2 regions of the Arthrobacter sp. UYCu512 genome follow, and region 1 is predicted to be linked to the other one. Evidence: predicted binding sites of a transcription regulator. Region 1 holds the regulator's gene; the other holds the start of a gene.
What was found. Region 1 encodes HspR, which represses chaperone genes until heat shock. Its sites were predicted from a motif close to AAGTTGAGTCNNNNNGACTCAACTT; they were not measured.
Positions count from the first base shown of each region.

Region 2: a site for HspR is predicted at 3,696-3,720, ahead of clpB (ATP-dependent chaperone ClpB). Genes of this name have one in related genera too.

Region 1 is NZ_JBEPPA010000013.1:71,889-78,820, forward strand. It holds gene ABIB49_RS14600 (hypothetical protein) at 1-376, shown strand, start outside; gene dnaK (molecular chaperone DnaK) at 651-2,504, shown strand; gene ABIB49_RS14610 (nucleotide exchange factor GrpE) at 2,507-3,181, shown strand; gene ABIB49_RS14615 (DnaJ C-terminal domain-containing protein) at 3,277-4,266, shown strand; gene ABIB49_RS14620 (heat shock protein transcriptional repressor HspR) at 4,282-4,704, shown strand; gene ABIB49_RS14625 (HpcH/HpaI aldolase family protein) at 4,762-5,577, opposite strand; gene hpaH (2-oxo-hept-4-ene-1,7-dioate hydratase) at 5,562-6,347, opposite strand; gene hpaD (3,4-dihydroxyphenylacetate 2,3-dioxygenase) at 6,350-6,932, opposite strand, start outside.
Region 2 is NZ_JBEPPA010000007.1:33,177-40,108, reverse strand. It holds gene ABIB49_RS08900 (septum formation family protein) at 26-886, shown strand; gene clpB (ATP-dependent chaperone ClpB) at 993-3,662, opposite strand; gene ABIB49_RS08890 (GMC family oxidoreductase) at 4,217-5,794, opposite strand; gene ABIB49_RS08885 (aldehyde dehydrogenase family protein) at 5,798-6,932, opposite strand, start outside.

The DNA.
Region 1 (6,932 bases):
CAGCGAGTTTGATCGAACGGCCCCGGAGCCCGAAGACCCGGCCGCGGAGGGCCAGTATGTCGAAGGTGACTACGGCACGGCAGGCACCGCCGGGGACAACCCGCTCGAGGCCGAAGAAGGCGAATACTCCAGCGGCGACTACGGCAATGCCGGCGTCAGCGGCGCCACGGCCGTTGGTGTGGAAGAGGGCGACTATCCCGAGGGCGACTATGGCGCGGCAGGTAGCGTCGGCGCGCCGGCCTCCGCAGCGAACGAGGGCGAGTATCCGGACGGCGACTACGGCGCCGCCGGCACCCCCGGTGCGGGCCGCGGCGCCGCCGGCGCGGCGCCCGTTCGGACGGAATCGACGGGCGAGCCGGACCGCGGGGACGGCTAAGCGGCAGGTCCGCACCCGGCGGCGGCCTTCGCGGACAGCGAAATTCGTCGCCGGTGGACAGGCGGCCAAGTGAAACTCCCGGAATTCCGGGAGTTTTTGCTGTCTGCGGCGTGTTCCTGGTGCAAGTTAATCCGAGGTTGAGCGGATGACGCTCAACTTTGGATTGACATTGCCCCGAGCCGGAGTAAAGTTGAGTGCAGATCGCTCATATCGGTCGGATCCCAGTGGTCTGCAGCGATTTCAGCTAGATTCCCCGGAAAGAAGGAAGCAACACATGTCACGTGCAGTAGGTATTGACCTCGGAACAACCAACTCCGTCGTCTCCGTTCTCGAAGGTGGCGAGCCCACCGTTATTGCCAACGCCGAGGGTGGGCGCACCACGCCGTCGGTTGTTGCATTCTCCAAGTCCGGCGAAGTGCTCGTTGGCGAGATCGCCAAGCGCCAGGCCGTCAACAACATTGACCGCACCATTGCTTCGGTCAAGCGCCACATGGGCACCGACTGGAACGTCGCGGTGGACGACAAGAAGTACACGGCGCAGGAAATCTCCGCCCGTATCCTGATGAAGCTCAAGAACGACGCCGAGTCCTACCTCGGTGAGAAGGTCACTGACGCTGTGATCACCGTTCCCGCGTACTTCAACGACGCAGAGCGCCAGGCCACCAAGGAAGCCGGCGAAATCGCTGGCCTTAAGGTCCTGCGCATCGTCAACGAGCCCACCGCTGCAGCGTTGGCCTACGGCCTCGACAAGGGCAAGGAAGACGAGCTCATCCTCGTCTTCGACCTCGGCGGCGGAACCTTCGACGTTTCCCTCCTTGAGGTCGGCAAGGACGAAGACAACTTCTCCACCATTCAGGTCCGCTCCACCGCAGGCGACAACCGCCTCGGCGGCGACGACTGGGACCAGCGCGTTGTCGACTACCTGCTGAACCAGCTCAAGGTCAAGGGCATCGACCTGTCCAAGGACAAGATCGCCCTGCAGCGCCTGCGTGAAGCAGCCGAGCAGGCCAAGAAGGAACTCTCCTCCTCGTCCAGCACCAATGTCTCCCTGCAGTACCTCTCCGTCACCCCCGACGGTCCGGTGCACCTGGATGAGCAGCTGACCCGCGCCAAGTTCCAGGACCTCACCAAGGACCTGCTTGAGCGCACCAAAAAGCCGTTCCATGACGTCATCAAGGAAGCCGGCATCCAGCTTTCCCAGATCGACCACATCGTGCTGGTCGGCGGTTCCACCCGGATGCCTGCCGTCTACGACCTGGTCAAGGACCTGGCCGGCGGCAAAGAGCCGAACAAGGGCGTCAACCCGGACGAGGTTGTCGCCGTCGGCGCCGCACTGCAGGCCGGTGTCCTCAAGGGCGAGCGTAAAGACGTCCTCCTGATCGACGTCACCCCGCTCTCCCTCGGTATTGAAACCAAGGGCGGCATCATGACGCACCTGATCGAGCGCAACACGGCCATCCCGACCAAGCGCTCGGAAACCTTCACCACTGCCGATGACAACCAGCCCTCGGTAGCCATCCAGGTCTTCCAGGGCGAGCGCGAGTTCACCCGGGACAACAAGCCGTTGGGTACCTTTGAACTGACCGGCATCGCACCGGCGCCGCGCGGCATGCCGCAGGTCGAGGTTACCTTCGACATCGACGCCAACGGCATTGTGCACGTCTCGGCGAAGGACAAGGGCACCGGCAAGGAACAGTCCATGACCATCACCGGCGGTTCCAGCCTCTCCAAGGAAGACATCGACCGCATGGTCAAGGACGCCGAAGAGCACGCAGCCGAGGACAAGGCCCGCCGCGAGGCAGCGGACACCCGCAACACCTCCGAGCAGCTGGCCTACTCCGTGGACAAGTTGATCGCTGACAACGCCGACAAGCTGCCTGAAGAGGTCAAGACCGAGGTCCAGGCCGACGTCGACGCCCTGAAGGCTGCCCTCGAAGGAACCGATGACTCGGCCGTCAAAACGGCGTTTGAGAAGCTGCAGGCTTCCCAGACCAAGCTCGGCGAGGCCATCTACGCCCAGGCCGGCTCCCCGGACGGCGCCGAGGGTGCCGCTGCCGGCGAGCCCGCAGCGGGAGCCGACGAGGACATCGTCGACGCCGAGATCGTTGACGAAGACGAGAAGAAGTAATCATGCCGCATCACGGTAACGAAGAAGAGCACGGTTCTTCCGGGAGCCGTGGCGACGGTCAGCAGCGGGAGAACGAGCCGCAGAAACCGATCATCCACGACAACCGCAAGGTTGACCCGAAGACCGGCCAGGCCCGCCACCCCGACCAGGAGCGCGCCGCCGCACGGGAATCCGACTCCGGGGACGCGCTGTCCCAGGCGGAGGACATCCTCAACGGCGTTGACGTACCGGCCGAGGATTCCGTAGCCCAGGGCGCCGACGGTGCTGAGGCGGAGGAGCTCAGAAATGACCTGCGCCGCCTGCAGGCTGAGTATGTCAACTACCGCAAGCGCGTCGAACGTGACCGCGCCGTGGCAGGGGAGATGGCCGTCATTGGCGTCCTGAACTCGGTGCTCCCGGTGCTCGACGACGTCGACGCCGCCCGGCAGCACGGTGACCTTACGGACGGCCCGTTCGCCGCCATTGCCGCCAAGCTGGAGAATGCGCTGAAGACCTACGGCCTGGTGCGCATTGACGAGACCGGCGTGGAGTTCGACCCCACGATCCACGAGGCCCTCATCCAGCAGCCCGGCACGGATGTCGAAATTGACACCGTCAGCCAGGTCCTGCGCTCGGGCTACAAGTCCGGCGACAGGGTCCTGCGGGCAGCCCAGGTCATCGTGGCGGTCCCGGCCTAGCAGTAACGTCATCGAGGTGACAGTTCGCTCCGGTGTTTATAAGGAACATTGGCGCGAACTGTCACTTCGGCACACAGATTTGAAAGGAAACGCCATTGGCTAGCCAGGATTGGGTGGACAAGGACTTTTACAAGATCCTTGGTGTCGCCAAGGACGCTTCCGACGCGGACATCAAAAAGGCCTACCGGAAGCTCGCGCGCCAGCACCACCCGGATACCAACTCGGGGAACGTCGCGTCGGAGAAGAAGTTCAAGGACATCTCCGAGGCGTACTCCGTGCTCTCCGATGCAGACGAGCGCCAGCAGTATGACGCCATCCGGGCCATGGGCGGCGGCGCGCGTTTCGCCCCGGGAGGCGGTGGCCCGGGGGCCGGCGGAGCCGGTTTTGAAGACCTTTTCGGCGGACTCTTCACCGGTGGCGGCGGCCGTCAGTCCGGCGGCTACGGCGCCGGCGGCGGGCTTCCTCCTGAGTTTGCGGACCTGTTCGGCGGCGGAGCCGGCGGCGGCTTCGGCGGCGGCCAGTCCTTCCAGCGTGCCCCGCAAAAGGGTGCGGACCGGACGGCGTCCACTTCGATCTCCTTCGCGGGCTCCATCCGCGGAACCACCATCGGGCTGCGTGAACCGGACGGCGAAGTCATCGACGTCCGCATTCCCGCAGGCATCAAGGACGGCCAGAAAGTCCGCGTCCGCGGCAAGGGCCAGTACGGGCCGGCCGGGTACGGGGACCTGATGGTGACCGTCTCGGTAAAGCCGCACGATTTCTACGTCCGCGACGGGGACAACCTGCGAATCCACGTACCGGTTACCTTCCCGGAGGCAACCCTGGGCGCGGACATCGAGGTTCCGACCATCGACGGCGACAAGGTAAAGGTGCGCGTGCCTGCCGGCACCCCGTCCGGCCGCACGCTGCGTGTTAAGGGACGCGGAGTCAAGCACACCAAGGCCACCGGTGACCTGCTGGTCGTCATCGACCTCGCCGTCCCGCGGAAGCTGAACAAGGAGGCCGAAGAGGCTGTCAAGTCCTTCGCTACGGCCACCGCCGGTGAGGATGTCCGCGCCGAACTGGCAGCCAGGGCCCGGCTCTAGGAACGGATGCCTGCCATGGCCATCGACTTCGAGCAGCCGATCTTCGTCATCTCCGTCGCTGCGGAGTTGGCGGACATGCACCCGCAGACCCTGCGACAGTATGACCGGCTGGGCATAGTGTCCCCGAGCCGGGCCCCCGGCAAGTCACGGCGCTATTCCCAGCGGGATATCACCATGCTCCGCGAGGTACAGCGGCTCTCGCAGGAGGGCGTCTCCCTCGAGGGCATCAAGCGGATCCTCCAGCTGGAGAACCAGGTGGCGGCCCTGCAGCGGCGCGTCGCCGAGCTGAGCGGCGAACTCGAACGCCGCTCCCGCCCCCTCGACGCCCGCATCTTCGCGGCGGGAGCCGCGGGCGACGTCGTCAGCCTGGCCCGCGGCAAACGCCCCCGGGCCAGGTCCCAGGCGCTGGTGGTGTGGCGGCCGCGCGGAACCGATTAGCAAATAGCTGTGCCCGGGACCTTGGCGGTCCCGGGCACAGCTGTGTTCGCGGGCAGGCTAGTAGCTGGCGGGTTGCTGGCCGGCGGAATCAACCGCCGGAATAAATGCCTGGGCAAAGCCCTCCGAGGCCCGGGCCAGCACGGCGACGTCCGCGCCGACCAGGATAAACGATGCCCCGGCGGCCAGGTAGCGCCGCGCGGTGTCCGGGTTGAAGGCGTTGACGCCGGCGGGTTTGCCGGCCGTCGCGGCGGCTGTGAGGCAGTGTTCGACGGCGGCGCGCACCTCGGAATGTTCCTGCTGTCCGAGCAGTCCCATGGAGGCGGCGAGGTCGGAGGGTCCGAGGAAGATGGCGTCCACTCCGTCGACCGCCAGGATGTCCTCAACGGCGGCGACGGCCGCAGTTGATTCAATCTGCACGGTGAGGCTGATGGTCTGCCCGGCTCGGGCGAGGTAATCCGGGATCCGGTTCCAGCGGCCGGAGCGGGCCAGCGCGGAGCCGACCCCCCGGACACCGTGCGGAGGGTACCGGGTGGCGGCGACGGCGGCCCGGGCCTCAGCCGCGGAGTTCACCATCGGCACCAGCAGGTTCTGGGCGCCAAGGTCCAGGTACTGCTTGATCAGCACTGTGTCATTGACCGGAGGCCGGACCAGCACCTGCCCCGGGTAACCGTGGACGGCCTGAAGCTGGGCCAGGACGGATTCGAGTCCGTTGGGGCTGTGTTCGGCGTCGATGAGGAGCCAGTCCAGGCCCGCGCCGGCGCAGATTTCGGCGACTAGCGGGCTGCCGGAGCAGACCCACATACCCGCCAGCGGCCGGCCCGCCGCGGCCAGCGCGTCGCGGAAAGTGCTCTCCGGTGCTACTCGAAGCGGCATGTCACGACTCCCAGCGGTCCGTAGTCTGCGTGGATGGTATCGCCAGCGTAAACCCAGACGGGGCGGGTGAAGGAGCCGGCCAGGATGATGTCCCCGGCCTTCAGGCTGTCCCCGTGCGCGGCAATCTTGTTGGCAAGCCAGTGCACCCCGTTCGCGGGGTGGTCCAGGACGCCGGCTGCGACACCGGTCTCTTCCACTGTCTGGTTCTTGTAGAGGATCGCGGAGACCCAGCGCAGGTCCACGGCATCCGGCCGGACCGGGTTGCCGCCCAGCACCATGGCCCCCATCGCTGCGTTGTCCGCGATGGTGTCCACGATGGTCCGGCCCTCCATTTCGATCCTGGAGTCCAGGATCTCCAGGGCCGGAACCACATAGTCGGTCGCGTTCAGCACGTCGAAGACTGTGCAGCCGGGACCGGCCAGGTCCTTCTTCAGCACAAACGCGAGTTCCACCTCCACCCGGGGGTGCGTGTACTTCTCCCACGGCACCGAGCAGCCGGTTTCCAGGACCATGTCATCGAATATCGCCCCGTAGTCCGGTTCCGTGATGCCGGTGGCCACCTGCATCGCCCGGGAGGTGAGCCCGATCTTACGGCCCACCAGGGACCGGCCGGCGTCCTCGTTCCGGCGGCGCCAGAGCTGCTGGACGGCGTAGGAGTCCTCCACTGTCATGCCCGGGTGGCGGGAAGTGAGGCGGGGTACCGGGGTCCGGCTGCGGCCGGCCTCCAGCAGTTCGTCGGCGATGGCCTCGATCGTCTTGGCATCCAGCATGGCTACAGCTGCGCCCCGAGCTTAAAGCCCTCCGCTTCGGCGCCTGCTGCGCGGGTGTAGGAGAATCCGTCGGCGCCCACTGTGACTGCCATCTCGGAGGCGTCCGTCCGTTCGATGACGGGCTGCGGGTTGCCGTCCAGGTCCAGGACCAGTGAGGCCTCGGTGTACCAGGAGGGGACCACTGCGTTGCCCCACCAGTCGCGTCGCTGGTTGTCGTGCACGTCCCAGGTGATGGTGGGGTTGTCAGGATCGCCGGTGTAGTAGTCCTGCGTGTAGATCTCGATCCGGTGCCCGTCGGGGTCCAGGATGTAGAGGTAGAAGGCGTTGGACACGCCGTGCCGGCCCGGACCGCGTTCGATCCGGTCCGAGATCCGCAGGGCGCCCATCTTGTCGCAGATCTGGATGATGTTGTGCTTCTCGTGCGTGGCGAATGCGACATGGTGCATCCGGGGGCCGTTGCCGCCGGTCAGGGCGGTGTCATGCACTGTCTGCTTGCGGTGCATCCAGGCAGCGTAGGTGACGCCGTCGGAGTCCTGGATGTCCTCGGAGACGCGGAAGCCGAGATCCTCGAGGTACTTCCGGCCG
Region 2 (6,932 bases), on a different contig from region 1:
AACGCACGAAAGTGGTGAATTCTCAGTGACCGAAGAGAACGAAAGGCCCGGGGACGCCGGCACACCCGGGGTTCGCCCGGCCGGTGGATCCGGCGAGCGGCCGGTCCCCCCGAGGCCCTCGTCGCCGCCTACCTCCGGCACACCGGTCGTGCCGCCAGCGGCGCCGCTCCCGCCCCCCGTCCGCCCGTCCGTTCCGCCGGTTAACCGGCCCGACGCCGGGGAAGCCGGCGCGGGCGCGCCTCGAGGTGCCGGGGAAGCCGGCGCGGGTGCGCCTCGAGGGGCCGGGGAAGCCGCGGGAACAGCCGGCACAACCCTCGCAGGGGCAGGGAAGGCCGCCGCGAAGAACGCCAGGCGGCTTGGCGGGTGGGTTCGCCGGCAGCGTCCCGCCAGGATCGGCGCAGCCGCGGCCGCAGTCGTCCTTGCGGGCGCGCTGATCTGGTGGCTGACGTCGTTGGGCGGCGGCACCCAGCAGCCCGCTGCGGATGCCTCGCCCGCTGCCAGCGCCCCGTCGGCGCCGGCAAGCCGTGGGCCGCTCCCGCTGGAGGGTGTAGGCCCGTTGGATTTCCAGCTTGGAGACTGCTTCAAGGATTTCGACCCGGAAGCTCAGACGTCAACGGTCGTCGAGTGCAGCTCCGGCCACTCCGCCCAGCTGGTCGCCGTCGCGCGCTACGCTGACGCGGACTCCTACCCGGGACGGGACGCGCTCAAGCAAAAGGCCCTGGACACCTGCAAAACCGCATCGCTGGCGCCGAAGGAGTCCGACTATCTGCTCGGTTACAGGCTCGCGTACCCGAGCTCCACTAGCTGGGACAAAGGCGACCGTCGTGTGGACTGCTACGTGGCCATAGAGTCCGGGAACACCATCATGGAATCGCTGATTCCCTAGCGGCACCCCGGTCCGCCGGGATTTTTTGGCCCTCACACGAACTGCCAGCCGGAGAAAGGTCCGGCTGGCAGTTGGTGCTTACGGCCGCGCTAGAGGCGGTGGGGCGCTATTCTTTCCGGCGGACGGAGAGACCGTGGCCGGTGGCGGCGCCGCCGTCGGGCCGGTCCGACGCTTCGGCACCGCCCGTGGTGAGCTGGGTCAGGTCCGGGGCGGTATCCACCAGAACGGTGTCACCGTCCGTGATCTCGCCGGCCAGGATGGCTTTGGCGAGCCGGTCGCCGATTTCGCGCTGCACCAGGCGGCGAAGGGGGCGGGCACCATAGGCCGGGTCGAAGCCGGTGACGGCGAGCCAGGCCCTGGCGCCTTCGGTCACTTCCAGGTTGAGGCGGCGGCCCTTGAGCCGTTCGCCGAGTTCCTTGACCTGCAGTTCCACGATCCGGGACAGCTCCTCGACGCTGAGCGGATCGAACAGCACCACCTCGTCGAGCCGGTTCAGGAACTCGGGCTTGAAGGAGGCGTGCACGGTGGCCATCACGGCCTCGCGCTTGGCGTTCGCGTCCAGGGTGGGGTCCACCAGGAACTGGCTGCCCAGGTTGGAGGTCAGCACCAGGATCACGTTCCGGAAGTCCACGGTGCGCCCCTGGCCGTCGGTGAGGCGGCCGTCGTCGAGCACCTGCAGCAGGATGTCGAACACTTCCGGGTGGGCCTTCTCCACCTCATCGAGCAGGAGCACCGAGTAGGGCCGGCGGCGGACGGCCTCGGTCAGCTGTCCGCCCTCCTCGTAGCCAACGTAGCCGGGAGGCGCTCCGACGAGGCGCGCGACGGAATGCTTCTCCGAGTATTCGGACATGTCGATCCGCACCATGGCGCGTTCGTCGTCGAAGAGGAAGTCGGCCAGGGCTTTTGCCAGCTCGGTCTTGCCGACGCCGGTGGGGCCCAGGAACAGGAAGGAACCGGTGGGCCTGTTCGGGTCGCTGATCCCCGCGCGGGCGCGGCGGACGGCGTCGGAGACCGCGGTGACGGCCTTGGCCTGGCCAATCAGCCGCTCGCCCAGGACGTGCTCCATGTCCAGCAGTTTCTGGCTCTCGCCCTGCAACATACGTCCGGCCGGGATGCCCGTCCAAGCGGAGATGACCTCGGCGATGTCATCGGCGGTCACCTCTTCGGCAACCATAAGGTCATGCTTGGCACCACCGCCGGCCACCCGGGCCGACTCGGCCTCGGCAGCTTCGTTGAGTTCACGCTCCAGGGCGGGAAGTTCACCATAAAGGATCCGGGAAGCGGCTTCGAGGTCGCCTTCGCGCTGGTACTTTTCGGCCGCGGAGCGCAGTTCGTCAATCCTGGCCTTAAGATCGCCGACCCGGTTCAGGCCCGCCTTCTCCGCCTCCCAGCGGGCGTTGAGCCCGGCGAGCATTTCCTTTTTGTCAGCCATGTCCGCCCGGATGGCGGCAAGCCGCTCCACGGACGCGGGATCAGTCTCCTTGGCCAGGGCCAACTCCTCCATGGTCAGGCGGTCCACCGACCGTCGCAGCTGGTCGATCTCCTCCGGGGCGGAATCGATTTCCATCCGCAGCCGGGACGCGGCCTCGTCCACGAGGTCGATCGCCTTGTCCGGCAGCTGCCGCCCGGAGATGTAGCGGTTGGAGAGCGTGGCAGCAGCGACGAGGGCGGAGTCGGCGATGGCGACCTTGTGGTGGGCCTCGTAGCGTTCCTTGAGCCCGCGCAGGATGCCGATGGTGTCCTCCACACTGGGCTCCCCGACGAAGACCTGCTGGAAGCGGCGTTCCAGCGCGGGGTCCTTTTCGATGTTTTCGCGGTACTCGTCCAGCGTGGTCGCGCCGATCAGCCGGAGCTCACCCCGCGCGAGCATGGGCTTGAGCATGTTCCCGGCGTCCATGGAGCTATCCCCGGAGGCGCCGGCGCCCACCACGGTGTGGATCTCGTCAATGAACGTGACGATCTGGCCGTCGGATCCCTTGATCTCCTCCAGGACTGCTTTGAGCCGTTCTTCGAATTCGCCGCGGTACTTGGCGCCGGCCACCATGGAGGCGAGGTCCAAGGCGATCAGGGTCTTGCCGCGCAGGCTTTCGGGGACGTCGCCGGCGACGATCCGCTGGGCGAGACCTTCGACGACGGCGGTCTTGCCGACGCCGGGCTCGCCGATGATGACCGGGTTGTTTTTGGTCCGGCGGCTCAGCACCTGGATGATACGCCGGATCTCTGCGTCGCGGCCAATGACAGGGTCCAGCTTGCCGGAGCGGGCAATCGCCGTAAGGTCGGTACCGTACTTCTCCAGCGCCTGGAAGGTGTTTTCGGGGTCGGCGCTGTCCACCTTCCGGTCGCCGCGGACACCCGGCAGTGCGGCGAGCAGGGCCTCGTGCGAGGCGCCGGCGTCGCGCATCAGCTTGCCGACGGCGTCACTTCCGGAGGCGAGCCCCAGCAGGAGGTGTTCGGTGGAGACAAAGGAGTCGCCCAGCCGCTCGGCCTCGTTCTGGGCGTTCTTGATTGCCTGCAGCGCGGTGCGGGACAACTGCGGCTGCTGCACCGAACCGCCGGAGGTGGACGGCAGCGCTTTGATGGCGGAGCTGGCCTGGACACTGACCGAATCCGGGTCCGTGCCCGTTGCGCGCAGGAGTGCAACAGCGACCCCCTCGCGCTGGTCCATCAGCGCCTTCAGCAGGTGGGCGGGTTCGAGCTGGGGATTGCCCGCCGTCGAGGCGTTCATGGCGGCTGCCGCAAGAGCCTCCTGGCTCTTGGTGGTGAATTTCGCGTCCAAAGAGAGCTCCTTCCGGGAAAAATGCTGATATTAAAGTTGAGTCTACTCCGCTCAACTTTGTGCGCAGTCCCTTTGGCTCCATGTTTGCCGACGGCGAAACTGCTGTCTAGGGCCAGAGTCCCCCCGGAGCGGCGCACCCCCTTGGGACATGCCCTTTCCAGCGCCGCACCAATGGACATGTTCCCAATATGCCCCCCCTCCGGGCCCGGGGCTGGACATGCCCCCCGGGGATCGGACGCGGAGATCGGGCATGTCCACTGGCGCACGGGTACGGGCCTGACCCAGGTCGCGGAGTAAAGTTCAGTCCGCAACCCAAGTGTGGACATGTCCCACGGAATGGGCACGCGGGAGTGGACATGTCCCACCTACCGCCGCACCCATGGACATAATGCAACATGCCCACAGGCTGGCCAGAGGAGTGGACATGTCCCCCAACGGGTCTAGCTCACCTCAATGATGCGCGCGGGCGCGGCGCTTGCCGCGGCCCTGTTCGCGCCGCCGCCGGACCGGCGTCGTGGTCCGGCAGCGCGAACAGGACGCCCCCGCAGCGGGATCTAGGCGAGCCGCGCTTCCTTGACCAGCTCGGCGCAACGCTCCCCGATCATCATGGTGGTGATGTTGGGGTTCACCGTGGTCAGTTCCGGCATCACCGAGGCATCGGCCACCCGCAGGCCGGTGACGCCTTTGACCCGAAGCTCCGGATCCAGCGGCGAGAGGACATCGTCCACGGCACCCATCCGGACCGTGCCCGCCGGGTGGTAGACGGTGTTGTGTGTTTTGCGGATGTAATCGGTGATCTCCGCGTCGCTCTGGATCGCTTCGCCAGGGTAGAGCTCCCGGCCGGCCCACTCCGCCATTTCCGGGAGCGCCACAATCTCGCGGGCCTTGCGGATTCCGGCTACCATCACCCGCATGTCGTGCGGGTCGGTGAAGTAACGCGGATCCACCCTCGGCTTGTCCCGGTAGTCGCTGCTGCGCAGCTTAACGGTGCCGCGGGACCGTGCATGGGTGACGTTAGGTGTCAGGCAAAAGCCGTTTTCCGTCGTCGGGAATCCCTGGCGCAGGGTGTGCATGTCGAACGGTACGGAGCCGTAGTGGAACATCAGGTCCGGGCGGTCCAGCCCTTCCTCCGTGGCGGCGAAGATCCCGATTTCCCACCACTGGGTGGACGTCTCCGGCATGGGCTGCTTGGCTTCCCACTGGATGACACCTTCCGGGTGGTCCTGCAGGTGCTCGCCGACGCCGGGGGAATCCACGCGGACCTCGATGCCGAATTCTTCCAACTGCGCGGCCGGCCCGATCCCGGAGAGCATCAGGAGCTTCGGGGAGTCAATCGCCCCCGCGGAGAGGATCACTTCCGCGTGCGCCGTCAGCGTTTGGGTCTTGCCGAAACTGTTATCCACCACGTCGACGCCGGTGCACCGGTTATCGGCGTCGAAGTTCAATTTGCGGGCCCGGAGGTCGGTCAGCAGCGTGAAGTTTTTACGATCCATGATCGGGTGGACATACGACACCGACGACGATGCGCGGGTGCCGTCGGCTTGCCGGTTGATCTGGAAGAAGTTCGCCCCGTTGATGACTGTTTCGCCGGAGTTGAACCGCACCTGAGGAAGACCAGACTTTTCGCAGGCCGCCAGCAGTGCCTTGCCGCTGGGGTCCGAGGGCGGGACGTTCATCAGGTGCACCGGGCCGCTGTCGCCGTGGTGCTGACCTTCAGCTCCGGCATCCTCGTTGGTTTCGAGCTTTTTGTAGAGCCGGTACGCCATCTCGGCGTTCCAGCCGGCGGCGCCGAATTTCTGCTCCCACTCGTCAATGTCCTCCCGGGGCGCCCAGAATGCGATGCAGGAGTTGTGGCTGGAACAGCCGCCCATGACCTTGGCGCGGGCGTGGCGCATAAAGGAGTTGCCGTTTTCCTGCTCCTCGATGGGGTAGTCCCAGTCGTAGCCGGATTCCAGCAGTTCCATCCAACGGTCCAGCCGGAGGATCACGTCGTTGCCGCGGTCATCCGGCCCGGCTTCCACGAGGGCAACCTGCACCGCGGGGTCCTCGCTGAGGCGCGATGCCACGGCGGCCCCGGCGGAGCCGCCGCCGATCACAAGGTAGTCGAATTCGGTGTTGTTCAGATCCGTCATGTGCTACTTCCCCCCGTTGTGGTCAGCGAACCAGCCGGTGACCTGCGGATCGGTGTTGTGATAGACATGTTTGGACTCTTGGTACTCCGCCAGGCCGGTGGGGCCAAGCTCGCGGCCCACGCCGGACTGGCCGAAGCCGCCCCACTCCGCCTGCGGCAGGTAGGGGTGGAAGTCGTTGATCCAGATGGTGCCATGCCTCAGCTTGCGTGCCACCCGCTGGCTTTTTCCGGCATCCTGGGACCAGACCGCGCCGGCGAGTCCGTAGTCGGTGTCGTTGCCAAGCCTGATGGCCTCGGCTTCGCTGCTGAACGTCTCCACGGTGACGACCGGGCCAAAAGCCTCATCGCGCAGCACCGACATCCCGCTGGTAACCTGGTCCAAAATGGTGGGCAGGTAGTAGAAACCCTTGGCAAGGTCGCCCTCGCCCCACTTTCCGCCGCACCGCAGCCGTGCGCCTTCGGCGATGCCCTTGTCCACGTAGGCGGTGACTTTGTCCCGGTGGGCAGCGGAGATCAGCGCCCCGGTTTCAGCCTCGGGGTCGAAGGGTCCGCCGAGGCGGATCTGGCCGGCACGGCGAACGAGTTCATCCACAAAGCGCTCCGCGATCGATTCTTCAACGATCAGGCGGGCACCGGCAGAGCAGACCTGGCCGGAATGCACAAAAGCGGCGTTCAGGGCGTTGTCCAGCGCTGCGTCGAAATCGGCGTCGGCAAAAATAATGTTCGGGTTCTTGCCGCCGAGTTCGAGCGCTACCTTTTTTACCGTCGCGGCCGCCGAAGCAGCAATGGTCTTGCCTGTTTCCAAACCGCCGGTAAAGGAGACCATGTCCACATCCGGGCTTCCGGTCAGGACCGGTCCGACGACGCCGCCCGCTCCAAGGACCAGGTTCGCGACACCGTTTGGGAGTCCCAGTTCGTCCAGGACGTCCACCATCAGAATGGCGGTGTGCGGCGTTAGTTCGCTCGGCTTGAGGATGAAGCTGCAACCGGCGGCCAGCGCTGGCGCAATCTTCCACGCTGCCTGCAGGAGCGGGTAGTTCCACGGAGCGATCAAGGCGCACACACCCACCGGCTCGTACTCGATCCGGCTGATCACCGAGCTGGTGCCGGCGTCGACTACCCGGCCGGAGTCCTGCCCG